3 regions of the Rathayibacter sp. VKM Ac-2835 genome follow, and region 2 is predicted to be linked to each of the others. Evidence: predicted binding sites of a transcription regulator. Region 2 holds the regulator's gene; each other region holds the start of a gene.

Region 1 (10,548 bases), 770 kb from region 2:
CCCATTCCCTCCCCGGCGAGCTGCGAGAGCAGCCGGTGCACTTCGGACTTGGTGCCGACGTCGATGCCGCGGGTCGGCTCGTCGATGATCAGGACCTTCGGATCCGTGGCGAGCCACTTGCCCAGCACGACCTTCTGCTGGTTGCCGCCCGAGAGGGTGCCGGCGACGGTGTCGAGCGCGTCGGTCTTCACCTCGAGGCGCGCGGCCCAGTCGCGGGCGGCCGTGTTCTCGCGGCGGCCGGTGATCAGGCCGCCCTTGGACAGCGACTTCTGGATCGCCATCGTGATGTTGCGCGAGACGGAGGAGTCGAGCACGAGGCCCTGCTTGCGGCGGTCCTCGGGGACGAGCGCGAGCCCGGCGCGCATCGCGGCGGAGGGGCTGCCGGCCGGGATCCGGCCACCGGCGAGAGTGACCGAGCCGGAGTCGTACGGGTCGACGCCGAAGACGGCGCGGGCGACCTCGCTGCGGCCGGCGCCGACGAGGCCGGCCAGGCCGACGATCTCGCCGGCGCGGACGGTGAAGGAGATGTCGTGGAAGACGCCGGCCGAGGTGAGGCCGGCGACCTCGAGCAGGACGTCGGTGATCTCGGTCGTCTGCTTGGGGAAGAGCTCGGTGATGTCGCGGCCGACCATCTCGCGGACGATGCCGTCGACGGTGGCGTCGGTGGTGGCGGTCGTGGAGATGTAGGCGCCGTCGCGCATCACGGTGATGGTGTCGCAGAGCGAGAAGACCTCGTCGAAGCGGTGCGAGATGAAGATCAGCGCGCGGCCCTCGTCGCGGAGCGACCGGGCGACGGTGAAGAGGCGCTCGACCTCGACGCCGGAGAGCGCGGCGGTCGGCTCGTCCATCACGAGGACCTTCGCGTCGAGCGAGATGGCCTTGGCGATCTCGATGATCTGCTGGTCGGCGATGGAGAGGCCCTCGGCGGGGCGGTCGGGGTCGATCCGGACGCCGAGGCGCTCGAAGAGGCCGACGACCTCGGTGCGCATGGCCTTGCGGTCGATGCGGCCGAGGCGACCGCGCGGCTGGCGGCCCATGAAGATGTTCTCGGTGACGCTGAGATCGGGGAAGAGCGTCGGCTCCTGGTAGATCACGGCGATGCCCGCGGCCTTCGACTGCGCGGTCGAGGAGAAGTCGACCGGCTCGCCGTCGAGGAGGAACTCGCCCGCGTCGCGCTGGTGCACTCCGGCGATGATCTTCACGAGCGTCGACTTGCCGGCGCCGTTCTCGCCGACGAGGGCGTGGATCGACCCGCGGTGCACGGCGATGGTGCCCGAGCGCAGCGCGACGACGGCGCCGAACGCCTTGACCACGCGGGCGAGTTCGAGTGCGGGTGGCGGATCTGATGCCACGGGTGGTACCTCCTCATCGAGGGGAATCGCGATCAGGTCCCGGCTTCGGATGAAGAGGACCTGAATCGATTCATCCAGCTTCATCGCTACTATAGGGACGCTGAGCCGGAGCGGTCAACGCGGAAGGCGGCTCGGCGTCCCAGGGGAGGCGAAGTGGCGCGAGTGAGCATCCGCGACGTCGCCCTGCGCGCCGGCGTCTCGGTCGGCACGGTCTCCAACGTGCTCAACCGGCCGGACGAGGTCTCCGACGACTCGCTCGCCCGGGTGAACGCCGCCGTCGAGTCGCTCGGCTACGTGCGCAACGATGCCGCGCGCAAGCTCCGCAACGGCGTGAGCTCGACCGTCGGCTTCGTGGTACTCGACGGGCAGAACCCGTTCTTCAACGACGTGGTCCGCGGGGCCGAGGACGAGGCGTCCCGCCACCAGATCGCCGTGCTCTACGGCAACACCGATGAGGACCCGTCGCGCGAGCGGCAGTACCTCGACCTCTTCGAGGAGCAGCAGGTGCGCGGCGTGCTGATCGCTCCCTACGGCGACATCTCGCAGCGGCTGGAGAAGCTGCGCGGGCGCGGGGTGCCGGTCGTGCTGGTCGACCGCTTCAGCGGCGACGGCCGCTACAGCTCGGTCTCGGTCGACAGCGTGGCCGGCGGGCGGATGGCGGCCGAGCACCTGATCGCGACCGGGAGGCGGCGGCTCGCCTTCGTGGGCGGGCCGTTCGAGATCCGCCAGGTCACCGACCGGCTCGCGGGAGCGCGGGTCGCGGTCGAGAACAGCGACGCCGCGGTGGACCTCGAGGTGGTCGCGACGACGGCGCTGACCGTCGCGCAGGGGGTCGCCGCCGGGGCGCGCATCCTGGCCCGGCCGCGGCGCGACCGCCCCGACGCGCTCTTCGCGGCCAACGACCTGGTCGCGCTCGGGCTGCTGCAGGCGCTCGCCGTGGACGGGCGGATGCTCGTGCCGGAGGAGATCGCGCTGATCGGCTTCGACGACATCTCCTTCGCCGCGGCCGCCGCCGTGCCGCTGTCCTCGATGCGGCAGCCGAGCTCGGTGATCGGGCGGACGGCGCTGCGCGTGCTGCTGGAGGAGGCGGCGGACCCGGAGCTGATCCCGCGGCAGACGGTGTTCCTGCCGGAGCTGGTGGTGCGGGCGTCGACGCGGGCGCGGCGCTGAGGGGGAGGCCCCGGATCCGCCCCCGCTAGCGTGGACGGGATCGATCGGCCGGATCCGAAGGAGCATCTCCATGACCGAAGCACGCCAGGACACCGTCACCGCCGCGTCGGTGCGGCACCTCCCGTGGGCCGCCGAGCGCCGGGAGCCCGCGATGAGCAACACGGTCGACCGCCACGACCGCTGGCGGCTGACCAGCCGCTCCGTGCTGCGCGACGGCCGGCCGTTCGTCCCGGTGTCGGGCGAGCTGCACTGCAGCCGCGTGCCGCGGGCGCGGTGGGAGGAGCGGCTGCGGCTGATGCGCGCGAGCGGCGTCACCGTCGTGGCGTTCTACACGATCTGGATCCACCACGAGGAGGTCCGCGGCGCCCGTCGCTTCGACGGGGACCTCGACGTCGGCGCGTTCGTCGACCTGTGCGCCGAGGTCGGGCTGGACGTCGTGCTGCGCGTGGGGCCGTGGTGCCACGGCGAGGTCCGCAACGGCGGGTTCCCCGACTGGGTGCAGGACGCCGACGTGCGGCACCGGACCGACGATCCCCGCTACCTGGCGCTCGTCCGGGACTGGTTCGGCGCCCTCGGCGGCGAGCTGGCCTCGCGCTGCGGGCCCGGCAGCAACGTCGTCGCGATCCAGCTCGAGAACGAGATCTACGACCAGCCCGAGCACATCCGGACGCTGAAGGGCCTGGCCCGCGAGGCGGGACTGACCGCGCCGATCTGGACGTCGACGGGCTGGGGCGGCGCGGACCTCCCGCTGGACGAGGTCCTGCCGCTCTTCGGCGGCTACGCCGACGGCTTCTGGGTCGAGTCGGACTCGCCGTGGGACACCACCTTCCGCGACCACTTCTTCTTCAGCCACCAGTGGGACGACCCGGGGATCGGCGCGGACGTCCGCGGTGCGACCGACGCGGTGACGCCCCGCGCCCCCTCGCTCGACTACCCGCCGGCGACCTGCGAGCTCGGCGGCGGTATGGCCACCGCCTACCACCGGCGCCCGGCCGTGCAGCCGCTCGACATCGCGGCGGTCGCGCACACCAAGATCGGCAACGGCTCGGCCTGGCAGGGGTACTACATGTACGCCGGCGGGACGAACCCGCGTGGAGTGACGGTCGACGGGCTGCAGGAGTCGCAGGCCACCGGCTACCCGAACGACCTGCCGCGGTTCGACTACGACTTCCGCGCGCCGATCGGCGCGAGCGGGCGGCCGTCGCCGACGCTCGCGCTGCTGCGGCGCCAGCACGCCTTCCTCGAGGCGTTCGGCGAGCGGCTCGCGGAGATGCCGTCGACGCTGCCGGACGAGCTGCCCTCGAGCCAGCAGGACACGGACACCCTGCGCTGGGCGCTGCGCAGCGACGGGACGAGCGGCTTCGTGTTCGTCACCTGGCACCAGCCGCACGAGCCGCTGCCGGAGCACCCGGGTGTGCTGCTCGAGGTCGGCCTGGACGACGAGACCGTGCGGTTCCCCTCCGTGAGCACTGCGGTGCCGGCGGGGACGCTGGCGGTCTGGCCGGTCGGCCTGACGGTCGGCGGGGTGCGGCTGGACTGGGCGACCGCGACGCCGCTGACGCTCCTCGACGGGGCGGAGCCGACGCTGGTGCTGGTCGCGGCGCGCGGCGTCACCGCGGAGCTGGCCTTCGCCGAGGGCGCGGAGCTCGAGGTCGACGGCGTGCGGCAGGACGGGCGGATCCTCCGGCTCGACGTCGACGAGCCGGTGCTGGTGCGGGCGCGCGGCGCGGGCGGAGCGTGCTCGGTGCTGATCCTGTCCGCGGAGGCGGGCGACGAGGCGTCGGTGCTCGTCGAGGCCGGGCGCCGCCGCCTCGTCCTCTCCGAGGATCCGGTCTGGACGGACGGCTCGGGCCGGATCGCCGGCGACCTGCGGCACGGCAGCCGTCCGCCGCGCGCCTGGGACGTCGAGCGGCAGCGCTTCGTCCCCGTTCCCGGATCCGCCGCATCACCGCGGGGCGCGGTCGAGGTCGGCGTCGCGCTGGTCCGCGAGGGTGCCGGCGTGCCCGCCTCCTACGGCGAGTCCGCGGGGCGCGCCTCCGCGCCGCGGGACGCCGACTTCGCCGCCGCGGCGGTCCACCGGCTCGACGTCCCCGCACTCGATTCCCGTGCTCGGCGCCGGGAGCTCGAGATCCACTGGGCCGGCGACGTCGCGCGGATCCTCGTCGGGGGCGAGGTCGTGGCCGATCAGTTCTGGGACGGCGGGCCGTGGGTCCTCGACCTCGACGAGCTGGGCGCCGGGGCGGTCGGAGCGGGAGAGATCCTGCTGGAGATCCTGCCGATGTCGCCCGAGGCGCGGATCGGCCTGACCGGGAGCGCGGAGGAGCGCCGGCGCCGCGACGCGTCTCCTCTCCTCGAGCTCGGCCCGGTCACGGTGGCGCACTGGTACCGCTGGACCGAGGACTGACCGGCGTCCAGGTGGCGTGCACGCCCGGAATCTAGGGTGGGAGGATGACCTCCTGGAGCGCCGCAGACATCCCCGACCAGACCGGCAGGACGTTCGTCGTCACCGGTGCGAACAGCGGACTGGGGGAGGCGACCGCGCGGGCGCTCGCCGAGCACGGCGCCCACGTCGTCCTCGCCTGCCGGACCGTCGAGAAGGGCGAGCGGGCGGCCGAGCGGATGGGCGGCGATGTCGTCGTCCGGCGACTCGACCTCGCCGACCTCTCCTCGGTGCGCGAGTTCGCCGAGGCGACCGGGCCGATCGACGTGCTCGTCAACAACGCCGGCATCATGGCGGTGCCGGAGGGGCGCACGGCGGACGGCTTCGAGCTGCAGTTCGGCACCAACTTCCTCGGACCGTTCGCGCTGACCGGGCTGCTGCTGCCGCGGATCGCCGACCGGGTGGTGTCGCTCTCGAGCCTCGCGCACCGCTTCGGCACCCTCGACTTCGACGACCTGAACTGGGAGCGCCGCCGCTACAGCCCGTGGCCGGCCTACGGGCAGTCGAAGCTGGCCGACCTGGTCTTCGCGTTCGAGCTGCACCGGCGCCTGCGCCGGGCGGGCTCGAGCGTCGGCTCGATGGCCGCGCACCCCGGCATGTCGGTGACCGAGCTGCACACCCACGCGACGGCGGGACAGGGCGCGCTGATGGGCACCCTGATGCGCACGGTCGGGCAGAGCGGTGACGACGGCGCGCTGCCGACGCTGCTCGCGGCGACCTCGCCCGACGCCCGCTCCGGCGCCTACTACGGACCGGGCGGCCTCGGCGAGGTCCGCGGGGCGCCGCGCCAGGTGAATCCGAACCGCGCGGCCCGCGACCGCGACCGCGCGCGCCGGCTCTGGGACCGCGCCGCCGAGCTGACGGGGGTGTCGCCGCTCGACGCGAGCTGAGCGCGCCCACTCCTCCGTACACTGGCGAGCGCGCGGGAAGCCGCCGCCGGACCCCGAGGAGCACCGTGGCAGCACGACGAACGACCGCCGCCGCGACGCTGCACGACGTCGCCCGTGCGGCGGGGGTGTCCCTGGCCACCGCGTCGCGCGTGCTCAACGGCAGTGCCCGCAAGGTGCAGGGGGAGTACCGCGAGCGGGTCGAGGCGGCCGCGGCCGAGCTGGGCTACTCCGCGAACCCGGCGGCGCAGGCCGTCGCGCGGGGGACCACCTCGACGATCGCGCTGCTCGTCAGCGACATCACCGACCCCTACTTCTCGGGCATCGCGTCCGGCGTCATCGGCGCCGCCGACGCGGCGCGGCTGGACGTGCGCATCGCCGTCACCGACCGCGACCCGGACAAGGAGCTCGGCCTGGTGCGCTCGCTCCGCGGCGGGCGGCCGCGGGCCATCGTGCTCGCCGGCAGCCGCTTCGCCGCCGACCGCCACCGCGACGCGCTGATCGCCGAGCTGCAGGCCTACGAGGCGTCCGGCGGGCGGGTCGCGATGATCAGCCAGGGCGGGCTGCCGTTCCCCTCGGTGCAGGTGGACAACCGCGCGGGAGCCCGGGCGCTCGCCGCGGCGCTCGCCGAGGCCGGCTACCGGCGCTGCGCGATCGTGCGCGGTCCGGAGGCGGTGCTCACGTCGTCGGACCGGGTCGCGGGATTCCTCGAGGGGCTGGCTGCGGCCGGTGTGAGCGTCGATCCGAGTCTCATCGTCGAGGCGCCGCTCACCCGGGACGGCGCGTTCGACGCGGCCGCCGCGCTGCTGGCCGGGCTCTCCGCTGACATCGACCTCGTCTTCGCCGTCACCGACCTGATGGCCGTCGGCGTCGCCTCCGCGATGCGCGCGGCCGGGGTCGAGCCCGGCGCGGGCATGGGCGTCGCGGGTTTCGACGACGCGCCCATCGCGGAGGACGTGCACCCCGGGCTGACCACGGTCGCCGTGCCGCTGGCCGCGCTCGGCGAGCGGGCGGTCGCCGCGGCCCTCGGCGACGAGGCCGACGGCGCGTCCGTCGAGCTGCCGACCCGCGTCGTGCTGCGGGCGAGCACCCCGCGGCGGACCGCGCCGGCCGCGTAGCGCGCGCACCCCGCCTCTGCTGGTCGAGCAGCGCGTCCTCGCTGAGCAGCCCGCGCAGCGGGTCGTACCGAGCGGAGAAGCCGCTTCGCGTCTCGGTGGTGAGGGACAGGACGTGGCCGCGCCGCGTCATGCAGGTCGAGTAGCCCGGAGGGGCGCCTCGAGACCCGCCGTCCGCTGAAGGGCAGGTCTGCAGACACCTGTTCTGAGGGTGGTCGATCTCGATACGCCCGCTGCGCGGGCTACTCGATCAGCATGAGGCGCGTGCAGGGCGCGTCGGCGCGGGCCACCTCATGCAGGTCGAGTAGCCCGGAGGGCGTATCGAGACCGACGCTCGCCGAGGCACCCGGGAACGAGCCTCCTCCCCAGCCCCCGATCCCACAGCACTGTCCCCGGATGACTCAGCACCCCGCCCCGATGTCGGTGGTCCCTGCTTCAATACTCGTATGTCAGAAGATGAGAATGCGGCAGCACTCGCGGAGGTGCGTGACTGCTTCGACGACTCCGCGGCCGCCGAGCGTGCTGCATCGCCGACGCGCCTCCGGGCGGCGGAGCGGATGCACCGCGGTTACCGGGTCGCGCTCACCGTCCCGGAGGCGTTCGCGCGCGGCGCGTCCCGGAGTGAGACCCGTGACCTCGTCGAGCGGTCTGTCCGCGCCGAGCTCGCGGCCGCGATCGGCGTGTCCGAGCAGGAGGCCTCTCGCCGCCTCGAGACCGCGCAGCTGCTGATGGAGTACCTCCCGCTCACCCGCGCTCTCCTCCGCGACGGCCGGATCCTGTGGGATGCGGGCGAGGCGATCTGCAGGACGGCCAGCAGTCTCCCGGAGGCTTCCCGCGGGGCGCTCGATGAGCGTGCCACTGACGCCGTCCTCACGATGACGACGACGCAGCTGCGCCGCGCCCTCGGCCGCTGGCGGGAGGAGCTGCACGAGCAGCCCCTCGTCGAGCGCCACGCACGCGCGAAGGAGGACCGCGCCGTCTGGATCACGCCCGACGTCGACGGGATGGCGACGCTCTGCGTCTCCGCTCCCGCGCCCGCCGTCTCCGGCGCCTACGACCGACTGCGCCGCATCGCCCGCACCCTCCGCGACGAAGGCGACCCGCGCACACTCCAGCAGCTCAGCGCCGACGCCGCGGTCGATCTGCTCTGCGACGGCGACATCGCCGGAACCACGCCCAACGCCGAGCACCGGCCCGACCCGACCTTCGTCCCCGGCGTCCGCGCGGAGGTGCGCCTCACCCTCGCCGCCTCCACCGCGGTCGGTCTCGACGACGCACCCGCCGATCTCGACGGCTACGGCCCGGTCCCCGCCGAGATCGCCCGCGAGCTGATCCGCACGGCGGCGTCCTTCACCCGGGTCCTGACCGACCCGGACACCGGCGCCGTCGTGTCCGTGGGCCGCACCTGGCGCGTTCCGCCATCCCAGATGCGCCTGCACCTGCAGCTGCGGGATCAGACCTGCCGGTTCCCCGGCTGCATCCGCACGGCCTCAACAGCCGAGGCCGATCACACCCTCGAGTGGTGCAACGGCGGCGAGACGTCTCTCGAGAACCTCGTCATGCTGTGCACGTCGCACCACCACGTGCGGCACGGAGAGCAGTGGAGCTACGACCGGTTCGATGACCACGGGACCCTCGTCTGGACGAGCCCGACCGGCCGGCGGATCAGCGACCGACCACCCCCACTGCCCGGGCGGCCGCCGGAACGGCCGCCGGGGCCTCGCTTCGACGATGCTCCCGCACCGTTCTGACGGTGGGGGGATCTCGATACGCCCGCTCCGCGGGCTACTCGATCAGCATGCAGGGCGCGCGAGGCGCTTCGGCGTGGACGCGCGCACATGCTGGTCGAGTAGCGCGGAGCGCGTGTCGAGACCCGCCCGCCACCGTTCCTCCTACGAGCGGGAAAGCGCTTGCCCGCAACACGACTAGACGGCTAGCATCAGGAAAACGCTTCCCCTCCTCCGAAAGGCGCACCGTGTCAGAGCCGACCACCCCCACCCTCGGGATCATCCTGAACGGCGCCTCCGGCCGGATGGGCTACCGCCAGCACCTCGTCCGCTCGATCCTGGCGATCCGCGAGCAGGGCGGCGTGCTGCTCTCCGACGGCACCCGCGTGCAGGTCGAGCCGCTGCTGGTCGGCCGCTCCGAGGCGAAGCTCGCCGAGCTGGCCGGCAAGCACGGCCTGACGAACTGGACGACGGACCTCGACGCCGCGCTCGCCGACCCGAAGTGGCAGGTCTACGCCGACTTCCTCGTGACGAAGGCGCGCGTCCCCGCGATCAAGAAGGCGATCGCCGCCGGCAAGCACATCTACACCGAGAAGCCCACCGCGGAGTCCTACGCCGAGGCGCTCGAGATCGCCGAGCTGGCCAAGGAGGCCGGCATCAAGAACGGCGTCGTGCACGACAAGCTCTACCTGCCCGGCCTCCAGAAGCTCAAGCGCCTGATCGACTCCGGCTTCTTCGGCCGCATCCTCAGCGTGCGCGGCGAGTTCGGCTACTGGGTCTTCGAGGGCGACTGGCAGGCCGCCCAGCGCCCGAGCTGGAACTACCGCAGCGAGGACGGCGGCGGCATCATCGTCGACATGTTCCCGCACTGGAACTACGTGCTCGAGAACCTCTTCGGACCGATCGAGGGCGTCTACGCCAAGGCGACCACCCACATCGAGACCCGCGTCGACGAGAACGGCGCGCCCTACACGGCGACGGCCGACGATGCCGCCTACGCGATCTTCGACCTCGCCGGCGGCATCACCGCCCAGCTCAACTCCTCCTGGGCGGTGCGCGTCGACCGCAAGGAGCTCGTCGAGTTCCAGGTCGACGGCACCCTCGGCTCGGCCGTCGTCGGCCTGTTCGGCGCCAAGATCCAGCCGCGCGTCGCCACGCCCAAGCCCACCTGGAACCCGGACCTGCCCGAGACCCACGACTACGCCGAGGACTGGCAGGAGCTGCCCGTCAACGACGTGTTCGAGAACGGCTTCAAGACCCAGTGGGAGCAGTTCATCCGCCACGTGGTCGAGGACGCTCCCCACGAGTACGACTTCTTCGCCGGAGCCCGCGGCGTGCGCCTGGCCGAGCTCGGACTGGAGTCCTCGCGCGACGGGCGCCGGATCGACGTCGCCGCCCTCGACGCCGCTGCGGACGCCGAGGCGCTCGCGCAGGCGGGCGCCGTCCAGTGACCGGGCTGACCCTCCTCGGCGCCGACGGCGCGACCCGCTCGATCGAGCTGCTGCCCGCGCCCGCGCACACGAGGCCGACCGCGCCGCTGCGCTCGCGCACCGCCTACGCCGCCGCGCACGTCGTGCCGCTCGTGCACGGCGAGAACCGTCCCGGCCACCCGGCCCAGATCGACTGGGACGCCACGCTCGGCTTCCGCCACCACGTCTGGTCCTGGGGCCTCGGCGTCGCCGACGCGATGGACACCGCGCAGCGCAACATGGGCCTGGACTGGACGGCGACGCAGGAGCTGATCCGCCGCAGCGCGGCCGAGGCCGCCTCGGTCGGCGGGGCGCTCGTGGTCGGGATCAACACCGACCAGCTCACCGACGACGTGGTTCCGCTCGCCACCGTCATCGACGCCTACGT
Region 2 (10,548 bases):
TCTCGGTGAGTTGCTGCTCTGCGGCCGGAGTGTTCGTCCGGCGCATCCCGAGAGAGGTGATTCCCTGTGCGAAGCGCGTCTACCGCGCTGCGCTGCACCCTTCGACGCGCTCCCCGAGACGTGTCTCGAGGACCGCAGCCCTGCCCCCGTTGCCGGAGGCGGAGTGCTTCTGACCCGGTAACCTAGTGAAGCGGTCAAGCGCGGGTGGGAGAATCTCCACTTTCGAACCGAGGACATGCCTCGGAGCCCGCATCACCATAGCAGACTTCCGGCCGGAAGGGCAGCAGGCGGCATCCGCCACTCCCCCTCCACCGCGGGCGCCCCGCTCCAGCACCGCCTCGGGGCACCCGCGTGCGCCGGTCCCACCGAACGAAGGACCCATGGCTCAGCACGACGACGACTACGCCCGACGGTTCGGCGACGACTCCTCCGATGTGGAGGCCGCCCGCGACATCGCCGAGGTGCCTGCGGTCGAGATCATCACGACCGCCGCGGTGCACCTGATGAGCGCCGCCGCCGTGAAGTGCGGTCTCGCCGATGAGCCGGGCGCCCAGGTCGACCTCGACGAGGCGCGCAAGCTGATCAACGCCCTCGCCGGCCTCGTCACCGCTGGGGCGCCCGACATCAGCGACATGCACGCGCGCAGCCTGCGCGACGGGCTCCGGACGCTGCAGCTCGCCTTCCGCGAGGCCTCGCCGATCGCCGACCCGATCGGCAAGGGCCCGGGCGAGAAGTGGACCGGCCCGGTCACCTGAGCCCGGAGGGCCGGCTCAGGCGGCGGGAGCGGACGCCAGCTGGAGGGTCATCGAGTCGACCCTCGCGGCGACGATCTCGTCGGCGGCCCAGCGCTCGCCCAGCCGCGCGACCAGCGCTCCGAGCGCCGCGCGATCGAGACCGGGCTGCAGCTCCAGCACGATGACCAGCTCCGGACCGGTGAGCCGCTGACCGGGATCGCCCGGCCGCACGTCGAGAGAGACGACGGCGTCCTCCGCGGCGGCACCGGCGCGCAGAGCGGCCAGGACCTCCGGATCGGCCGGGCTCGGCCGCCACGGCGACCCCTCGGCGATCGCCCAGAGCGCGGGGCGGCGGACGGCGAACTCGTGCGGCGAAGCGGGGTCGAGGACCATCAGCTCGGTCTCCTCCGCCACCGCGGCCAGCGCCGCCCGCCGTCCGTCGACGGGGACGGGACGTGCGAGCCGGTCCCAGCGGCGCATCGCCTCGACGTCGCTGAAGACCGGGAGCACGGTCCGGCCGTCTGGACCCGCGACCGTCACGATCGACAGCTCCTGCGACTTGTCGGCGCGCAGGCCCGCGACGCCCTCGGCCTCCTCGCCGAGCTTCGCGACCAGGGGGATGAGCAGGCGCGACTCGCGCAGCGCGTCGACCACCGCCTCCGGGCCCGCGTCGCCCGCGCCGAACGCGCGCAGCGCGCGGACCAGGCCCTCGGGTGCGCTGCCGTCGTCGTCGGTCGACGCGCTCTGCTCGAAGTGGCGGCCGGCCCACGGGGTGCCGGCCGAGTCGCTCAGGTGCGCGGGGAGCGCGCGTCCCTCACCCGAGGACGAGCCGGTCACTCGGAGGCGACGTCGAGCGCCTCGGCGAGCGTGAAGGCGCCGGCGTAGAGCGCCTTACCGACGATCGCGCCCTCGAGGCCCTGCGGGACGAGGTCGCGCAGCGCCGCGATGTCGTCGAGGTTCGAGATGCCGCCCGAGGCGATGACGGGGCGGTGCGTGCGGGCCATGACCTGCTCGAGCAGCTCGAGGTTGGGTCCCTTGAGGGTGCCGTCCTTCGTCACGTCGGTGACGACGTAGCGGGTGCAGCCGGCCTCCTCGAGGCGCTCGAGGACCTGCCAGAGGTCGCCGCCCTCCTTCGTCCAGCCGCGGGCCGCGAGGGTGGTGCCGCGCACGTCGAGACCGACCGCGATCTGGTCGCCGTACTGCGCGATGACGCTGGCGGCCCACTCCGGGTTCTCCAGCGCGGCGGTGCCGAGGTTGATGCGCTTCGCACCGGCGTTCAGCGCCGACTCGAGGCTGCGGTCGTCGCGGATGCCGCCGGAGAGCTCGACGTTGACGCCCTTCACCTGGCGGATGACCTTCTTCATGATGCCGTGGTTGTCGCCGCGGCCGAAGGCGGCGTCGAGGTCGACGAGGTGGATCCACTCGGCGCCCTGTTCGGCCCAGTCGCCGGCCGCGTCGATCGGGTCGCCGTAGTTGGTCTCGGTGCCCGCCTCGCCCTGCGTCAGGCGGACGGCCTTGCCGCCGGCCACGTCGATCGCGGGGAGAAGGACCAGGCCCGGGGCCTTGGTGAACTCGCTCATCGTCATCCTCAGTCTCGGAGCTGGTGCGGCCGGGGCGCCTGGGGCGCCGCCGACCACCGGCCGATCCTAGTTCGTGCGGAGCCCGCCCAGCCAATTCGAGAGCAGCCGCAGGCCCGCGGCGCCGGACTTCTCCGGGTGGAACTGCGTCGCGGAGAGCGGCCCGTTCTCGACGGCCGCGATGAACGGACCGCCGTGGTCGGCCCAGGTGACCGCAGGACGCGGGAACGGGGGCATGACGTCCAGCGTCCACTCCCGGGCGCCGTAGGAGTGCACGAAGTAGAAGCGCTCGTCCTCGATGCCGTCGAACAGGCGGGAGCCCGCCGGCACGTCGACGGTGTTCCAGCCCATGTGCGGCACGACCTCGGCGGGCAGCAGGTCGACCGTCCCCGGCCACTCCCCCAGGCCCTCGCTCTCGACACCGCGCTCGACGCCGCGATCGAAGAGCACCTGCATCCCCACGCAGATCCCGAGCACCGGGCGGCCGCCGGCGAGGCGCTTCTCGATGATCTCGCCGCCGCGCGCCGCCGTCAGTGCCGACATCACCGCGCTGAAGGCGCCGACCCCCGGGACGAGGAGTCCGTCGGCCTCGAGGGCGCGGGTGCGGTCCGAGGTCAGCTCGACGTCGGCGCCCGCGAGCTCGAGCGCCTTGACGGCCGAGTGGACGTTGCCGGAGCCGTAGTCGTAGACGACGACGGACGGCCGGGCGCCGGTCACAGGGCGCCCTTCGTCGAGGGCACTCCGGCGACCAGCGGGTCGAAGGCCTTGGCCTGGCGGAACGCCCGGGCGAACGCCTTGAACTCGGCCTCGGCGATGTGGTGCGGGTCGCGGCCGCCGAGCACCGTGACGTGCACGGTCAGGCCGGCGTTGAAGGCGATCGCCTCGAAGACGTGGCGGACCATCGATCCGGTGAAGTGGCCGCCGATCAGGTGCAGCGCGAAGCCCTCGGGCTCGCCGCCGTGCACGAGGTAGGGGCGGCCGGAGATGTCGACGACCGCCTGGACGAGCGCCTCGTCGAGCGGCACGAGGGCGTCGCCGAAGCGGGAGATGCCGGCCTTGTCGCCGAGCGCCTGCTTGATCGCGGTGCCGAGCACGATGCCGATGTCCTCGGCGGTGTGGTGGATGTCGATCTCGATGTCGCCGGTCGCGCGGACGGTCAGGTCGGTCAGCGAGTGCTTCGCGAACGCCGTCAGCAGGTGGTCGAAGAAGGGCACGCCCGTGGAGAGGTCCGCGACACCGGTGCCGTCGAGGTCGATCGACAGCTCGATGCTCGACTCGCTGGTGGCACGACGGAGGGAGGCGGTGCGCCCGGGAGCGGCGCTCGAGGAGGTCATGGTCTCCAGTGTATTCGGGGTGCCGCCGCCCCTCCGAGCGGCTACTCGCGGGCCAGGGCGACCGCGGGGTCCGCCTCAGGGGCGGGCAGCGCGGCGACCGCCTCGAGGAAGGCGGTGGTCTCCGCCTCGGTTCCCGCGCTCACCCGCAGGTGGTGCGGGATCCCGACGTCGCGGATCAGGATGCCGCGGGCGAGGAGCGCCTCGAACATCGCTCCGGGGTCGGCGACGCCGCCGAAGAGGACGAAGTTGCTGCCGGTCTCGTGCGGGGTGTAGCCGAGCTCGCGCAGTCCGTCGATCATCCGGTCGCGCTGGACGATGATCTCGCCCACCATCGCGAGCATCTCGTCGGCGTGGGCGAGCGCCGCGGTGGCGGCCGCCTGGGTCAATGCGGAGAGGTGGTACGGCAGGCGCACCAGGCGGAGGGCGTCGACGACGGCCGGGTCGGCGGCGAGGTAGCCGAGGCGGACGCCGGCGAAGGCGAAGGCCTTGCTCATCGTGCGGGAGACGAGCAGGCGCGGGCGGCCCTCGAGCAGGCTGAGGGCGGTCGGCGCCTCGCGACCGGCGAACTCCGCGTAGGCCTCGTCGACGACGACGATGCCGTCGGTCGCGTCGTACACCGCGGCGATCGTCTCGAGGTCGAGCGGCGTGCCGGTGGGGTTGTTCGGGGCGCAGAGGAAGACGATGTCCGGGCGCTCCCGGCGCACCGCGTCGGCGGCGTGGGCGGCGGACACGCGGAAGTCGGCCTCGCGGTCGACGCTGATCCAGCGGGTGCCGCTGCCGGAGGCGAGGATCGAGTACATCGAGTAGGTCGGCGAGAACCCGAGCAGCGAGCGGCCAGGGCCGCCGAAGGCCTGCAGGACGTGCTGGAGGACCTCGTTCGAGCCGTTGGCGGCCCAGATCGAGTCGGCCGCCAGGCCGTGGCCGAGGTAGCCGGCCAGCGAGTCGCGCAGCTCGCGGAACTCGCGGTCGGGGTAGCGGTTCACCGTCCGGAGGGCGACGGACACCCGCTCGACGATGTCGGCGATGACGTCGTCGGGGACCGGGTGGGTGTTCTCGTTGACGTTGAGAGCCACGGGGACGACGGCCTGCGGAGCGCCGTAGGGCTGCTGACCGCGCAGGTCGTCGCGGAGGGGGAGATCGTCGAGAGTCGTCACCCCGGAATGGTACCGGGGCGCTCGACGCGCTCGATCAGCCCGCGATCTCGTACTGCGCGGGGATGGCGAGGCGCTGACCGGGCTCGAGGCCGGCGTTCGCCAGCTGGTTGAGCGACTGGATGTCGTAGACGACGTCGCGCGGGTCGGACTGCGGCGCGAGCTCCTCCGCGAGGGACCAGAGGGACTCGCCGGCGCGGACGGTGACGTACTGGAACTCGATGTCGGCGCTCTCGCCCGAGGCGACGGCTCCGCCGCCGTTGAGGCCGAAGACGAAGGCTCCGGCGACGAGCGGCAGGGCGCCGAGGGTCGCGAGCACGGCGCGGCCGCGACGGGTCAGGCGCAGCCGGGTGCGCGCACCGGGCTGCTCGGCAGCAGTGACGTGCTGTGCGGGAGTCTGGTGCAACGCGGTGGTGGAGAGCTGTGCGGTCATGGTGATCGCTCCTTTCAGCAGGGGTTCGGGCCGGGTCCTCGGCCGGGAGGACCCGGTCCGAACCTCTGTTCCGAATATATCTTCGAATACCGCGTCGGGCAAGACCCGGTCGCGCCGCATCCGTTGCTGGATCGCGCGACACACTCGAACGAATGTTTCGAACGCGGACCCCCGCCGGATACAGTTTCGAGAGTCCGCAGTCAGTACAGCAGCGACCACCGACATCGGTGCTCGACTCGGGCGGAGAGGGCGCGCACGCGGCGTGCGCACCGAGAGAGGGACGATCGTGAGCGACGCGCAGACGGCCGGAGCGAGGCCGGCCAGGACGACGACTCCGGCGCCGAAGGCGAAGGCGGCGGCCAAGCCCGCGGCCGGCCGCCGCCGGAAGAACCTCAGCGCGAAGCAGCTCGCGATCCTCGACGCCATCCAGCGCTCGGTGTCCAGCCGCGGCTATCCGCCGAGCATGCGCGAGATCGGCGACGCCGTCGGGCTCGCCTCGCTCTCCAGCGTCACGCACCAGCTCAACCAGCTCGAGCTCAGCGGCTACCTGCGCCGCGACCCCAACCGCCCCCGCGCGCTCGAGATCCTCATCGACGTGCCGAGCTCCACCGAGGACGACGGCTCGTTCGAGTCGACGGCGACGGTCGCCGACGCGGCGATGGTGCCGCTCGTCGGCCGGATCGCGGCCGGCGTGCCGATCATGGCGGACCAGCAGATCGACGAGGTCTTCCCGCTCCCCCGCCAGCTGGTCGGCAAGGGCGAGCTCTTCATGCTCAAGGTGGTCGGCGAGTCGATGATCGACGCGGCCATCTGCGACGGCGACTGGGTCGTCGTCCGCTCGCAGCGCACCGCGGAGAACGGCGAGATCGTGGCGGCGATGCTCGACGGCGAGGCGACCGTCAAGGTGCTGCGCCAGCGCGACGGCCACACCTGGCTGCTCCCCCGCAACTCCAACTTCGAGCCTATCCTCGGCGACGAGGCCGAGGTCCTCGGCAAGATCGTCGCGGTGCTCCGCTCGGTCTGACGCGGCGGCGCAGCACGCGCAGGAGGGGCGGACGGCATCGAGCCGTCCGCCCCTCCTGCGTCTCCGGGCCTGGCAGCCCGAGGGTCTAGCGGGCGGCGTCCTCCAGCAGCGACCGGCGCGCGGCCGTCGCCGCGCTCACCAGATTCCGCAGCGACGCGACCGTCTCGTCGTAGCCGCGGGTCTTGAGTCCGCAGTCCGGGTTGATCCAGAGCTGCCGGGCGGGGATACCGTCGAGCGCGGTGCGCACGAGCTCGGCGACCTCCTCCTCGCCGGGCACGCGCGGCGAGTGGATGTCCCAGACGCCGGGGCCGATCCCGCGGGCGAAGCCGGACCGCTCGATGTCGGCGACGACCTCCATCCGCGAGCGCGCCGCCTCGATGCTCGTGACATCGGCGTCGAGCCGGTCGATCGCGTCGATGACGACGCCGAACTCCGAATAGCAGAGGTGGGTGTGGATCTGCGTCGCCGTCGCCGCCCCCGCGGTCGCCAGGCGGAACGAGCCGACCGACCACTCGAGGTACGCCGGCTGGTTGTCCTTCTCGAGCGGCAGCAGCTCGCGCAGCGCCGGCTCGTCCACCTGCACGATGCGGATGCCGGCGGCCTCGAGGTCCGCGATCTCGTCGCGGAGGCTCAGCGCCACCTGCTCGGCCGTCTCCTTCAGCGGCTGGTCGTCGCGGACGAACGACCAGGCGAGGATCGTGACCGGCCCGGTCAGCATCCCCTTCACCGGGCGGTCGGTCAGCGACTGGGTGAAGCTCGACCACTCGACGGTGATCGGCGCGGGGCGCGAGACGTCGCCCCACAGCAGCGACGGCCGCGTGCAGCGGCTGCCGTAGGACTGCACCCAGCCGTTGCGGGTCACCGCGAAGCCGTCGAGGTTCTCGGCGAAGTACTGCACCATGTCGTTGCGCTCGGGCTCGCCGTGCACGAGGACGTCGAGACCGATCTCCTCCTGCAGGCGCACGACCCGCTCGATCTCGTCGCACATGCGGGTCGCGTACTGCTCCTCGGTCAGATCGCCCCTGACCACGGCTGCTCGCGCCGTGCGGATCTCGCGGGTCTGCGGGAACGAGCCGATGGTCGTCGTCGGCAGCGGCGGCAGGCCGAGGGCCTCCTCCTGTGCCGCGAGACGCGCGTCGTAGGACGCGCGCCGGTAGTCCTCCGGCCGGAGGGCCGCCGCTCGCGTGCGGACGGCGCCGTCGCGGACACCGGGCGCCGAGCGCCGGTCCTCGAGGGCGGCGGTCGCGGCGCGCAGCTCGGGCTCGATCGCGTCCCGGCCGGAGTCGAGCCCGCGGGCGAGCGCGGCGACCTGCTGCACCTTCTGGTCGGCGAAGGCCAGCCAGGTGACCAGGCGCTCGTCGAGATCGGGCTCGTCGGTCACGTCGTGCGGCAGGTGGAAGAGCGAGGTGGAGCTGGAGACGGCGACGCGCGAGGTCAGCGAGCGCAGCGCCTCCGCCTTCGCGAACGCCGCGGCGAGATCGCCGCGCCAGACGTTGTGCCCGTCGACGACCCCCGCGACGAGCACGGTGCCCTCGAGCCCGGGAGTCGTCGCCGGCGTAGCGCCTTTCACGAGGTCGACGCCGATCGCCTCGATCTCCGCCGCCGCGAGGACGGGCAGCGCGTCGCCGAGGTCGCCGTACGGTGCTGCGACGAACAGGGCCGGCCGATCCGCCGCTCCGCCCAGCACCCGATAGGCCTCCTCGGTGGCGGCGAGCACGCGGGCGCGATCGACCTCGATCGACTCCGACACCAGCGCCGGCTCGTCCAGCTGCACCCACTCCGCCCCCGCCGCACGCAGGCGGGCCAGCAGCTCGGTGTAGACGGGCAGCAGGTCGGCCAGGCGCGACAGCGGCTCGAAGCCGGCCGGGGCCGACTCGCTCGGCTTGGCGAGCAGGAGGTAGGTCACCGGCCCGACCAGGACGGGCCGCGTCGTGAAGCCGGCCTCCCGCGCTTCCGCCACCTCCCGGATCCGGCGGGTGTCGGCGAGCGAGAAGACCGTCTCGGGACCGATCTCGGGCACCAGGTAGTGGTAGTTGGAGTCGAACCACTTGGTCATCTCGAGCGGCGCGCGCTCGCCGTCGCCGCGGGCGAGCGTGAAGGAGCCGGCCAGGTCGACCGCGCCGTCGACGACGAGATCGGCGAAGCGCTCCGGGATCGCGCCGACGGCGAGCGTGGTGTCGAGGACCTGGTCGTAGAAGGAGTGCGCCTCCGGGATCGACGAGTCGTCGCGGCCGAGGCCGAGGGCCACCAGACGCTCCCGGGTCGCGGTGCGCAGCCGGGCGGCCGCGGCCTCCAGCTCGGCGGCGTCGATCGTGCCGGCCCAGAAGGCCTCGACCGCCTTCTTCAGCTCGCGGCGGCGCCCGATGCGCGGGTAGCCCAGAACGGTTCCGGTCGGGAAGGCGGGTGCGGTCGTGCTCATGATGATCTCTCCGTGCTCGGGGTCGGGTCTGGGTCAGGGCGTGCGGGCGGGCGTGGGCGCGTCCGTGGACGGCTCGGCGGCAGGCAGGAGCCCGCTCTCCGCGAGGACCTCCAGCACCGCTTCGTGCCGGTTGAAGGCGTAGAGGTGCACGGCGGGGGCGCCGCCGTCGACGAGGGTGCGGACCATCGCCGCAGCGTGCTCGACGCCGATGCGGATCCGAGCGTCGTCGTCGGGCTCGACGTCGAGGGCGATCGCGAGGTCGGCGGGCAGGTCCTCCCCGCTGAGCTCGAGCATCCTGCGCAGGCGCTCCGGACTGGTCACCGGCATCACCCCCGGGATGATCGGCATGGTCACCCCGGCCGCGCGGGCGCGCTCGACGAAGCGCAGGTAGTCGGCGGGGTGGAAGAAGAGCTGGGTGATCGCGAAGGCCGCCCCCGCCGCCTCCTTCGCCAGCAGCGCGTCGATGTCCTGCGACCGGGAGCGCGAGCGCGGGTGCCCGTTCGGGAACGCGGCGACCGCCACCTGCGCACGCGGCCGGCGGGCGACGTCGACCCGCTGGGCGTTCGGCAGCACCGTCACCGCGCCGTAGGGCTCGCGCTCGGCCTGCACCCGGTGGATCAGCTGCACCAGCTCGGCCGCGCTGCCCAGCTCGCCGAGGAACGGCGCGTCCTCGGCGGCGTCCGTCGGCGGGTCGCCGCGCAGAGCCAGGAAGCGGGTGACGCCCGCCTCGAGGAACTCGTGCACGAGGCGGTTCGCCTCGGCGTGCGTCGAGCCGACGCAGGTGAGGTGCGCCAGGGGCTCCGCCGCGGTGTGCTCGCGGAGGTAGCGGAGGATGTCGAGCGACGCGCTGCGCGAGGAGCCGCCGGCGCCGTAGGTCACCGAGACGAAGGACGGCCGGACGGCCGCGAGCCGGTCGACGGTGCGCTCGAGCGCGCGGGCTCCGGTGGCGGTCCGCGCCGGGTAGATCTCGAAGGAGAACGGGACGGCCCGACAGTGGCTCTGCGGAGCGGTCTCCGCGTGGTTCGTCAGCACGGCACAGCCCTCCGTTCCTCGACGCGGCCGGGACGTCCGGCCGCGATGACGCGGTCTGGGCGGGTGCCGGGCTCGGCTGTCGCTCACAGCGCCGGGTGGCGCCTCGTCGTCCACAGTAGGAACGGGCGCCCGGCACGTCGAGGAGCGTGACGGGATGTGACCGGCCGTGACGCCGCGTGTCGCCGGAGGTGGCGGCCGACGCCCGGGACACACGACGAAGCGCCCGCCGGCACGGGGTGATCCGTGCCGGCGGGCGCTCCGACGTCGGTGCTACGCCTCGACGGCCGCGGCCGGAGCCGCGAACTCGCCGAGCGAGCCGGCGAGGTCCTCGTGCACGAGCGCGTGGACGTGAGTGCCGCCCTCGACGTACTGCGTCGAGAGGATCCGCCCGTTGCGGTGCAGCGAGGAGACCACGTCGCCGCGGTCGTACGGCACGAGCAGGTCGATCTCGATCTGCGGCTCGGGCAGGATCTCGGCGATGCGCGCCTGGAGCTCGTCCATCCCCTCGCCGCTGCGGGCGGACACGAAGACCGCGCCGGGAGCGAGACCGCGCAGCACGAGCCGCTGCCCCTCGTCGACGAGATCGGACTTGTTGAACGCGATGATCTCGGGGATCCCGCGCGCGCCCACCTCGCCGATGACGTCGCGGACGGTCGCGATCTGCCCCGCGGGGTCCGGGTGCGAGGCGTCGACGACGTGGACGATGACGTCCGAGTCGGCGACCTCCTCCAGCGTCGAGCGGAAGGCCTCGACCAGCTGGTGCGGCAGGGCACGCACGAAGCCGACGGTGTCGGCGAGCGTGTAGCCGCGCCCGTCCGGGGTCTCGGACTTGCGGATCGTCGCA
Region 3 (10,548 bases), 360 kb from region 2:
TCTTGTCGGGTGGTAGCAGCCCTGTATCGCCGGTACCGGCCGGAGACGTTCGCCGAGATGATCGGCCAGTCCCAGGTGACCGATCCGCTCATGACGGCGCTGCGCACCAACCGCGTCAATCACGCGTACCTCTTCAGCGGCCCGCGCGGCTGCGGCAAGACGACGTCGGCGCGCATCCTCGCCCGCTGCCTCAACTGCGCCCAGGGCCCGACGGACACGCCGTGCGGCGTCTGCGACAGCTGCGTCGAGCTCAGCCGCGACGGCCAGGGCTCGCTCGACGTGGTCGAGATCGACGCCGCGAGCCACAACGGCGTCGACGACGCGCGCGACCTGCGTGAGCGCGCGATCTTCGCCCCGGCTCGCGACCGCTTCAAGATCTTCATCCTCGACGAGGCGCACATGGTGACGCCGCAGGGCTTCAACGCGCTGCTGAAGATCGTCGAGGAGCCGCCGGAGCACGTGAAGTTCATCTTCGCGACGACCGAGCCCGACAAGGTCATCGGCACGATCCGCTCGCGCACCCACCACTACCCGTTCCGGCTCGTCCCGCCCGCGCAGATGCTCGACTACACGCAGGAGCTCTGCGAGCGCGAGAAGGTGGGCGTCGCCGCGGGCGTCCTCCCGCTGGTCGTCCGCGCCGGCGGCGGCTCGGTCCGCGACACCCTGTCCCTGCTCGACCAGCTGATGGCCGGCTCCGAGGACGAGACGGTCGAGTACGAGCGGGCGGTCGCGCTGCTCGGCTACACCCACGGCGCCCTGCTCGACGAGGTCGTCGACGCGCTCGCCGAGCACGACTCCGCCGAGGCGTTCGGCGCGGTCGACCGCGTCATCCAGACCGGCCAGGACCCGCGCCGCTTCGTCGAGGACCTGCTCGAGAGGCTGCGCGACCTCATCGTCGTCGCGGCCACCGGCGGTGCGGCCTCCGCGGTCCTGCGCGGCGTCTCCCAGGACGAGCTCGACCGCATGGCCGGCCAGTCGCGCGCCCTCGGACTCGGCGAGCTCTCGCGCATCGCGGACATCGTCAACGACGCGCTCACCGAGATGACGGGCGCGACCTCGCCGCGCCTGCACCTCGAGCTGATGATCGCGCGCACCCTCGTGCACGGCGCGGGCACGGCGGCCGCCCCGGCGCCGACGCGGCCGGCGGCCGACTCCCGCGCTCCGGGGTCGCGCGCGCCCGAGTCCCGTGCCGCTGCATCCCGCGCACCCGAGACGCGCGCATCCGACTCGCGCATGCCCGAGCCGCATCTCCCGTCGCACGCCGCGACGCCGGAGTCGGTCCCCGAGTCGATCGCCGCGGCCCCCCGCGTCGAGACACCGGTCGTCTCCGCCGCGTCGGTCGACGCCGGCTCCGGCTCGGCCGGGGCGCCCTCCGCGCCCGACGCCGTCGCGGGTGCCGCCGCCGACGCGACTTCCGCCGACTCCGCTCCTGCCGACTCCACTCCCGCCGCCTCGACTCCGTCCGGCACCACGGCTCCGCCGTCGGCCGCGCCCGCTGCGGCGCCCCATCCCTCCGCGGCGGACGAGCCCGGCGGCGTCACACTGCAGCGCATGAAGGACAGCTGGCCCGAGATCCTCGAGGTCGTGCAGAAGGCCCGGATGACGGCCTGGCTCGTCGCCTACACCGCGCAGGTGCGGGCGCTGAAGGACGACGTCCTCACCCTCTCCTTCCCCAGCCAGAACGACGTCGACTCGTTCAAGATGGCCGGCAGCGCCGGTCAGCCGGGAGTGAGCGAGCACCTGCGCCAGGCGATCCAGCAGGTCCTCGGACTCCGGGTCAAGTACATCGCCCGCGTCGAGCCGCGCGCGACCGCGCCCGAGGCCGAGCGCGCGGCCGTCGAGGCGACACCGCCCGCCGCCGTCGAGCAGCCCGCTGCGGCGGCCGCCCCGAGCGACCCCGACGAGTGGGCGACGGTCGCCATCCCCGCCGATCCGGCTCCCGCCGAGGTCGCCGCCGAGCCCGCGATCGAGACGGTCGTCGCTCCCGAGCCGACCGACGTCCCCGTCCTCGCCCCGTCGCCGCGCTCCGCCCCGGTCGTCCCCGCGCAGGAGCCCCCGGTCCGCCCGGCCGCCGCGTCGGCCGGCCCCTCGGACGACGAGCCGCCGTTCGACGAGGAGCCGCCGGAGGAGGACATGCCGCCGGTCGAGCCGCCGATGCCCGACTCCTGGGCCGTGGTCGCCCCTCCCGGCGAGCCGACCGCGCCCCCGGCCCCCGCCGCTCCTGCCCCGGTCCGCGCCCGCGAGCGACCCGAGCCGGCGCCCCGCCCGGTGACCCGCACCACCCGCTCGGCCACGGCCGACGGCCGTCAGCGCTACGGCGAGGCGGTGGTGCGCGAGATCCTCGGCGCCCAGTTCATCGAGGAGCAGCCGCACGTCCCCCGCGGTCCGCGGGTGACCGGCGGATGACCGTCGTGCCGCTCCTCGCTCCCGCACTCCTCACCCCCGAATCCGCTCCCCGAGAGGAGGCGCCCGCATGTACGAAGGCATCGTCCAGGAGCTGATCGACGAGCTCGGCCGGCTCCCCGGCATCGGCCCGAAGTCGGCCCAGCGCATCGCGTTCCACATCCTGCAGACCGAGACCTTCGACGTGACGCGTCTCGCCGAGATCCTGCTGGAGCTGCGCAACCGCGTGCACTTCTGCGACATCTGCGGCAACGTCGCGGAGGAGGCGACCTGCGGCATCTGCCGCGACCCCCGCCGCAGCCGCGCCGTCATCTGCGTGGTCGAGGAGGCGAAGGACGTCCCCGCCATCGAGCGCACCCGCGAGTTCCGCGGGCAGTACCACGTGCTCGGCGGCGCGATCAGCCCGATCGACGGCATCGGCCCCGACCAGCTCCGCATCCGCCAGCTGCTGCAGCGCCTGGCCGACGGCGAGGTGCAGGAGGTCATCATCGCGACCGACCCCAACCTCGAGGGCGAGGCCACCGCGACCTACCTCTCCCGCATGCTCAGCACCCTCGGCATCCGGATCACCCGCCTCGCCTCCGGCCTCCCCGTCGGCGGCGACCTCGAGTACGCCGACGAGATCACCCTCGGCCGCGCCTTCGAGGGCCGCCGCCTCGTCGAGAACTGACGCCGAGCCGGCGGTCCGGGCGGCCTCGCCGCAACATGACCCCTCGCGCATGCGGCCGCCGGTAGACTCCTGCGTCGGGTCGCCACGGCCCGAGCCACTGACCCGGGAGTAGCGCGTGAGCCTGATCGTCCAGAAGTTCGGCGGGTCCTCCGTCGCCGACGCGGAGAGCATCAAGCGGGTCGCGAAGCGCATCGTCGCCACGAAGCAGGCGGGCAACGACGTGGTCGTCGCCGTCTCCGCGATGGGCGACACGACCGACGACCTGCTCGAGCTGGCCCACCAGGTCACGCCGATCCCCGCCCCGCGCGAGCTCGACATGCTGCTCTCCTCCGGCGAGCGGATCTCGATGGCGCTGCTCGCCATGGCGATCAAGAGCATGGGCTACGACGCCCGCTCCTTCACCGGCAGCCAGGCCGGCATGATCACCGACGCCCAGCACGGCGCCGCCCGCATCGTCGACATCACCCCGGTGCGCCTGCGCGCCGCGCTGGACGAGAACGCGGTCGTCATCGTCGCCGGCTTCCAGGGCTTCAACCGCGACACCAAGGACATCACCACCCTCGGCCGCGGCGGCTCCGACACCACCGCCGTCGCCCTCGCCGCCGGCCTCGGTGCCGACACCTGCGAGATCTACACCGACGTCGACGGCGTCTTCACCGCCGACCCGCGGGTGGTCAAGAAGGCCCGCAAGCTCGACCGCATCTCCAGCGAGGAGATGCTCGAGCTCGCCGCGGCCGGCGCGAAGGTCCTGCACATCCGCGCCGTCGAGTTCGCCCGCCGTCACGGGGTCACGCTGCACGTGCGCTCCTCGTTCAGCCCCAACGAGGGCACCATCGTCTACAACGCCGTGCCCGGCGAGGACGCCCCCGGAAGCACCGAGAAGAATGGACAGCCCGTGGAAGAGCCGATCATCGCCGGAGTCGCCGCCGATCTGAACGAGGCCAAGATCACCGTCGTCGGCGTGCCCGACATCCCGGGCAAGGCCGCGCAGATCTTCACGATCGTCGCCAAGACCGGCTCGAACATCGACATGATCGTGCAGAACGTCTCCGCCGCCGCGACCGGCCGCACCGACATCTCCTTCACGCTGCCCAAGGCCGACGGCCAGACGGTCCTCACCGCGCTGAACGCCGAGAAGGACGAGGTCGGCTTCGAGTCGCTGCAGTACGACGACCAGATCGCCAAGCTCGCGCTCGTCGGCGCCGGCATGCGCACCAACGCGGGCGTCTCGGCCAAGCTCTTCCGCTCCCTCTACGAGGCGGGGATCAACATCGAGATGATCTCCACCAGCGAGATCCGCATCTCGGTCGTCACGCGCGCCGACACGGTGAACGACGCCCTCCGCGTCGTGCACACCGCCTTCGGTCTCGACGCGGACGACGAGGCCGTCGTCTACGCCGGCACCGGTCGCTGACCGCCGAACGCCCCCGCGATCCTGCCGATCGCACCCTCCGGTCCCCGCGCCTCCTCCGGCGTTCGGTACCGTCTCCGGGGAGCCCGCCCCGGCACCTCCCGCCAGCACCCTCGGTCCGCTCCTCCCGCGAGCGCCGCACGGACGAAAGAGCACAGCATGAGCAGCACCCCCCTCCACATCGGAGTCGTCGGAGCCACCGGTCAGGTCGGCACCGTCATGCGCCGCCTCCTCGAGGAGCGCGACTTCCCGATCGCGTCGATCCGCTTCTTCGCGACCGCCCGCTCGGCCGGCACGACCCTGCCGTTCCGCGGCGAGGACATCGTGGTCGAGGACACCGAGACCGCCGACCCCTCGGGCCTGGACATCGCGCTCTTCTCGGCCGGAGCGACGGGGTCGCGCGCGCAGGCGCCCCGCTTCGCCGCCGCGGGCGCCGTGGTCATCGACAACTCCAGCGCCTGGCGGATGGACCCCGAGGTCCCGCTGGTCGTCAGCGAGGTGAACCCGCACGCGATCGAGCAGGCCGTGAAGGGCATCATCGCGAACCCGAACTGCACCACGATGGCCGCGATGCCGATCCTCAAGGTCCTCGACCGCGAGGCCGGCCTCACCCGCCTCATCGTCAGCACCTACCAGGCCGTCTCGGGCAGCGGGCTCGCGGGAGCGAACGAGCTGGCCGGTCAGGTCCGCGCGGCCGTCGCCGACGAGCACCTGCTCGACCTCGTGCACGACGGCTCGGCGGTCGCCTTCCCGGCGCCGGAGAAATACGTCGCGCCGATCGCGTTCGACGTCATCCCGTTCGCCGGCAGCCTCGTCGAGGACGGACTGAACGAGACCGACGAGGAGAAGAAGCTCCGCAACGAGAGCCGCAAGATCCTCGAGCTGCCCGGCCTGCTGGTCTCCGGCACCTGCGTGCGCGTGCCGGTCTTCACCGGCCACTCGCTCTCGGTCAACGTCGAGTTCTCCGCGCCGCTCAGCCCCGAGCGCGCCCGCGAGCTGCTCGCCGACGCCCCCGGTGTCGCGCTGCGCGAGGTGCCGACCCCGCTCGAGGCCGCCGGCAGCGACCCGAGCTACGTCGGCCGCATCCGCGCCGACGAGGGCGCCCCCGAGGGCCGCGGCCTCGCCCTCTTCATCAGCAACGACAACCTCCGCAAGGGCGCGGCGCTCAACGCCGTGCAGATCGCCGAGCTGATCGCGGCCAAGCAGCCCGTCGCCTGACCCGGCGCGGGTCTCGACACGCCCTCTGCGAGGGCTGCTCGATCAGCATGGAGCGCCCGCCTGCGCCGCGGCGCCCGCATGCTGGTCGAGTAGCCGCGGAGCGGCGCATCGAGACCCACGTGTCCGAGCATCGGCCGCCCCCGCCGACCCCCGACGGGAAAAGCCGTCAATTTGATGGGGGAGCGGGCCCCCGGCCCGCCTGCCGCCCGGCGCCCGACGGTAAACTCGACTCTCGTGAACTCCTCGGAACCGGTCGACGTCGCCCTCATCGGTGGGGGCATCATGAGTGCCACCCTCGGTGCACTCCTCACCAAGCTCCAGCCCGACTGGACCATCGCCGCCTACGAGCGCCTGGGCGACGTGGCGCAGGAGTCGTCGAACCCCTGGAACAACGCGGGCACCGGCCACGCCGCCCTCTGCGAGCTGAACTACATGCCCGAGGCGGCCGACGGCTCCGTCGATCCCGCCAAGGCGATCCAGATCAACGAGCAGTTCCAGATCTCCCGCCAGTTCTGGTCGAGCCTGGTCGAGGCCGGTGACATCCGCGAGCCCTCGAGCTTCATCAACTCCGCCCCGCACATGACCTTCGTGCACGGCGAGGCCAACGTCGAGTACCTCCGCAAGCGCTACGAGGCGCTGAAGGACCAGCCGCTCTTCGCCGGCATGGAGTTCACCGAGAGCACGAAGACCATCCACGAGTGGGCGCCCCTGCTGATGGAGCAGCGCCCCGCCGGTGGCGGCCCCTACGCCGCCACGCGCATCCCGGCCGGCACCGACGTCGACTTCGGCGCCCTCACCCACCAGCTCTTCGACCACGTCGTCGCGCACGGCGGCACCCTCGACACCGGCCACGAGGTCACCGGGATCACCCGGCAGAAGGACGGCACCTGGCGCCTGGACCTCAAGCAGAAGGTCGGCGGCACCCCCAAGAAGGTCGTCGCCCGCTTCGTGTTCGTCGGGGCCGGCGGCGGTGCCCTGCACCTCCTGCAGAAGTCGGGCATCCCCGAGATCAAGGGCTTCGGCGGCTTCCCCATCTCCGGCCAGTTCCTCCGGACCGACAACCCGGCGATCGTGGCCCGGCACCAGGCGAAGGTCTACGGCAAGGCCGCCGTCGGCGCCCCGCCGATGTCGGTCCCGCACCTCGACACCCGCGTCGTCGACGGCCAGGCGTCGCTGCTGTTCGGCCCGTACGCCGGCTTCACGCCCAAGTTCCTCAAGCGCGGCTCCTGGCTCGACCTGCCGCTCTCGATCCGCCCGCACAACATCGGCCCGATGCTCGCCGTCGCCCGCGACAACCTCGACCTGATGAAGTACCTGCTCGGCGAGGTCCTGGCGGGCCGCGACAAGAAGATGAAGGCTCTGCGCGAGTTCCTGCCCACCGCCCGCTCGGAGGACTGGTACCTCATCACCGCGGGTCAGCGCGTCCAGGTGATGAAGAAGGACGAGAAGAAGGGCGGCGTGCTGCAGTTCGGCACCGAGGTCATCACCGGCGCGGACGGCACGATCGCCGGCCTGCTCGGCGCCTCGCCCGGGGCCTCGACGGCGGTGCCGATCATGCTCGACATCGTCAAGCGCTGCTTCCCCGACCGGATGAAGGCCTGGGAGCCGCGGATCCGCTCGCTCGTGCCGAGCTACGGCTCCACGCTCAACGACGCCCCGGAGACGGCGGAGCGCACCGTCGCCGCGACCTCCGAGGCGCTCGCGCTCCGCGCCTCGGTCTGAGCACCGAGGGCGGGATGAGCACGCTGATCGAGTAGCCCGCACAGCGGGCGTGTCGAGATCCACCGTCCTCAGAAGACGGGTCTGAAGACCCGCCCTGCTGAGGACGGTGGGTCTCGATACGCCCCTGCGGGGCTACTCGACCAGCATGGATCCATCGGAATGTTCGAACACATGTTCTAATGGACGCATGAGGTGGAGCGGGCAGGCGATCGGCGCGGCGGACGAGGCCGCGCTCCCGGGCCTGGTCAAGCTCACCGAGCTCGTCCGGACCGTCCGCACCCCGGAGTTCGACGGCATCACCTTCTACGAGGTGCTCGCGAAGTCGGCGCTGAACCGGGTGCACTCCTCGTCGAAGATGCCGTTCGGCTGGACGATCAACCCGATGCGCGGCTGCACGCACGCCTGCACCTACTGCTTCGCCCGGCCCACGCACGAGTACCTCGAGTTCGACGGCGGCAGCGACTTCGATTCGCAGATCGTCGTCAAGGTGAACGTCGCCGAGGTGCTCGCCCGCGAGCTCGCCCGTCCCAGCTGGGAGCGCCACCCGGTCGCGCTCGGCACGAACACGGACCCGTACCAGCGCGCGGAGGGCCGCTACCGGCTGATGCCCGGCATCATCGCCGCGCTCGCCGCCTCCGGCACCCCGCTGTCGATCCTCACCAAGGGGTCGCTGCTCCGGCGCGACCTGCCGCTGCTGCGCGAGGCGGCTGAGCACGTGCCCGTCGACCTCGGCGTCTCGATCGCCGTGTTCGACGAGGACCTGCAGCGCTCGATCGAGCCCGGCGCGCCGACCGCCGCGGCCCGGCTGGCGACCGTCACCGCCGCGAGGGAGGCGGGCTTCGAGTGCTCGGTCTTCCTGATGCCGATCCTGCCGTTCCTCACCGACACCCGCGCCCACCTCGACGCCTCGCTCCGCGCCTGCCGCGAGGCGGGAGCGAGCACGATCATGTACTCCACGCTCTACCTCAAGCCCGGAGTGAAGGAGTGGTTCCTCCAGTGGCTCGCGCAGGAGCACCCGGAGCTGCTCGACCGCTACCGGTCCCTCTATCCCGGGCGCTCCGCCTACGCGCCGGTCGAGTACCGCCGCTGGCTGTCCGCGCGGATCCGGCCGCTGATGCGCGACCACCGGCTGGAGGAGGGCGAGGCCGACCCGGCGACGGGCTCGATGCGGTCCTCGGCGCTCGGCCCGATCGCGCGGGGGGCCTCGGCGCTCGCCTCGCTCGGCACGCTCCGGACGCTCGGCGGCGAGCACGGCCGACCGCAGGACGGCGAGGCGGGCACGCGGCACGACGGCCTCCGGAACGGCGGTCTGATCCTCCGCGAGCTGGGCGAGGACGGGGCCTCGGTCCTGCCCGGGGTCGGCCAGCCGACGCTGTTCTGAGGCCGCCGCGGTCGTCCGCGTCCCCGCGGCTAGGATCGTCGCATGCTCCCTCGCCCCGGTGAGCCGACGTCCGGCTCCTCCGCCCGGGCCGCGGAGGTCCGCACGGCGGAGACCCGGTCCGCCGAGATCCGGTCCGCCGAGACCAGGTCGGCGGAGACCCGGTCCGCCGAGACCCCGCCCGCCGAGGGAGCCGCCCGGCCGGTCCGGCTCGGCATCCTCGACGACCACGAGCTGCTCCTGGACAGCATGAGCAGCTGGATCGCCGCCAACGCGCCCGACTTCGAGCTCGTGGTGAGCGCCGGCACCTGGATGGAGCTGGTCACCAGCACCGTGTTCCCGACCCAGGTGGTCCTGATGGACTTCGAGCTGAGCGAGCCGATCTCGATCGAGGCGCGGATCCGCACCTGTCGAGCCGCCGGAGCGACCGTGATCGTCCTCGCCGAGCACGAGGACGAGGAGATCCGCGAGCGCTCGCTGCGGGCGGGGGCCGCGCGGCACCTCACGAAGGCGCAGTCGATGCAGGACGTGATGGAGGCGGCGCGCTCGGCGATGGCCATGCGCTCGACCGCCGGATCCGCCTCGCAGTGGCGCCCCCTCCCGATCGGCGTGGCCGCCCAGCAGCGGCCCCGGCTGAGCGCAGGGGAGCTGGAGGCGCTGCGCCTCTACGTGGCCGGCGCCAGCACTCCCGAGGTCGCCGCCAGGATGAACGTGCAGTTCGAGACGGCGAAGACCTACCTCCGCCGCGTCCGGCAGAAGTACGTGAAGGTCGGTCGGCCGGCCGGCCGGCGCGCCGATCTGATCCGCCGGGCCGCGGAGGACGGCTTCCTCGAGTGACCGCGACGATCACGACGGCGACGACCACGACGACCACGACGACGACCACGGCCGCGCACGGCGCGACCCGCGGGTGCAGCCCGCGACCGAGCAGAGACAGGATCTGATGGCGAAGCTCTACTTCCGCTACGGAGCGATGAACAGCGGCAAGAGCACCTCGCTCCTGCAGGCCGCGCACAACTACGAGGAGCGCGGGCACCGGGTGCTGCTCGCGAAGCCCGCGGTCGACACCAAGGGCGAGGAGCTCATCGTGTCGCGGCTCGGCGTGACCCGTCCGGTGGACATCCTGTTCGAGCCCGACGGCGATCCGATCGCGGTCTTCTCCGCCGCGCGGGCGCGCGTCCTCGCCGAGACGGCCCGCGACGTCAGTGCGCTGCTCGTCGACGAGGCGCAGTTCCTGCCCGAGTCGCACGTCGACGATCTGCTCCGGATCGCGATCCTGGAGAACGTGCCCGTCCTCGCCTACGGCATCCGGACCGACTTCCGGACCGCCGCGTTCCCCGGCAGCAGGCGGCTCCTCGAGATCGCGCACAGCCTCGAGGAGCTGAAGACGATCTGCCGCTGCGGCCGGAAGGCGATCTTCAACGGCCGGGTCGTGGACGGCCGGTTCGTCTTCGACGGCGACCAGGTCGCGATCGACGGAGCCGAGGTCACCTACGAATCGCTCTGCGGTTCCTGCTACCTCCAGGAGAGCCGCGGGCGGCTGCGCGGCTAGCAGTGCCGAGATGTGCTCATCCTGCGTGACCCATCCGAAACAAGGATGTGGGTAGCCTTGCGGGCGTGACATCACCGGAAACGCATCCAGGCCTTCCGACGCCGCACGCGCGGCCGGGGGGATCGACGGCGACGCAGGGGACCCCGCCCAAGCGCCGTCCGTCCTGGGAGCAGGACTACCGCCGGCGTCTTCTC

The links. The regulator LexA, encoded in region 2, represses DNA repair genes until DNA is damaged. The targets are predictions, from matches to a motif close to TCGAACANNTGTTCGA.
Positions count from the first base shown of each region.
Region 1: HRK28_RS10150 (HNH endonuclease signature motif containing protein) is a predicted target of LexA. The motif match lies at 7,157-7,172, and genes of this name have one in related genera.
Region 3: HRK28_RS11960 (Rv2578c family radical SAM protein) is a predicted target of LexA. The motif match lies at 7,588-7,603, and genes of this name have one in related genera.

Region 1 is NZ_JABSNQ010000002.1:487,748-498,295, forward strand. It holds gene HRK28_RS10125 (sugar ABC transporter ATP-binding protein) at 1-1,352, opposite strand, end outside; gene HRK28_RS10130 (LacI family DNA-binding transcriptional regulator) at 1,506-2,522, shown strand; gene HRK28_RS10135 (beta-galactosidase) at 2,593-4,926, shown strand; gene HRK28_RS10140 (oxidoreductase) at 4,971-5,852, shown strand; gene HRK28_RS10145 (LacI family DNA-binding transcriptional regulator) at 5,918-6,967, shown strand; gene HRK28_RS10150 (HNH endonuclease signature motif containing protein) at 7,411-8,715, shown strand; gene HRK28_RS10155 (Gfo/Idh/MocA family protein) at 8,997-10,142, shown strand; gene HRK28_RS10160 (DUF993 family protein) at 10,139-10,548, shown strand, end outside.
Region 2 is NZ_JABSNQ010000002.1:1,255,056-1,265,603, reverse strand. It holds gene HRK28_RS13645 (DUF1844 domain-containing protein) at 381-755, shown strand; gene HRK28_RS13640 (SseB family protein) at 771-1,571, opposite strand; gene priA (bifunctional 1-(5-phosphoribosyl)-5-((5-phosphoribosylamino)methylideneamino)imidazole-4-carboxamide isomerase/phosphoribosylanthranilate isomerase PriA) at 1,568-2,314, opposite strand; gene hisH (imidazole glycerol phosphate synthase subunit HisH) at 2,381-3,028, opposite strand; gene hisB (imidazoleglycerol-phosphate dehydratase HisB) at 3,025-3,645, opposite strand; gene HRK28_RS13620 (histidinol-phosphate transaminase) at 3,687-4,799, opposite strand; gene HRK28_RS13615 (LysM peptidoglycan-binding domain-containing protein) at 4,834-5,229, opposite strand; gene lexA (transcriptional repressor LexA) at 5,516-6,253, shown strand; gene metE (5-methyltetrahydropteroyltriglutamate--homocysteine S-methyltransferase) at 6,339-8,672, opposite strand; gene HRK28_RS13600 (methylenetetrahydrofolate reductase) at 8,706-9,704, opposite strand; gene hflX (GTPase HflX) at 9,975-10,548, opposite strand, start outside.
Region 3 is NZ_JABSNQ010000002.1:891,946-902,493, forward strand. It holds gene HRK28_RS11935 (DNA polymerase III subunit gamma and tau) at 10-2,406, shown strand; gene recR (recombination mediator RecR) at 2,474-3,073, shown strand; gene HRK28_RS11945 (aspartate kinase) at 3,189-4,487, shown strand; gene HRK28_RS11950 (aspartate-semialdehyde dehydrogenase) at 4,644-5,702, shown strand; gene HRK28_RS11955 (malate:quinone oxidoreductase) at 5,877-7,424, shown strand; gene HRK28_RS11960 (Rv2578c family radical SAM protein) at 7,612-8,805, shown strand; gene HRK28_RS11965 (response regulator transcription factor) at 8,848-9,639, shown strand; gene HRK28_RS11970 (thymidine kinase) at 9,746-10,354, shown strand; gene HRK28_RS11975 (sugar transferase) at 10,420-10,548, shown strand, end outside.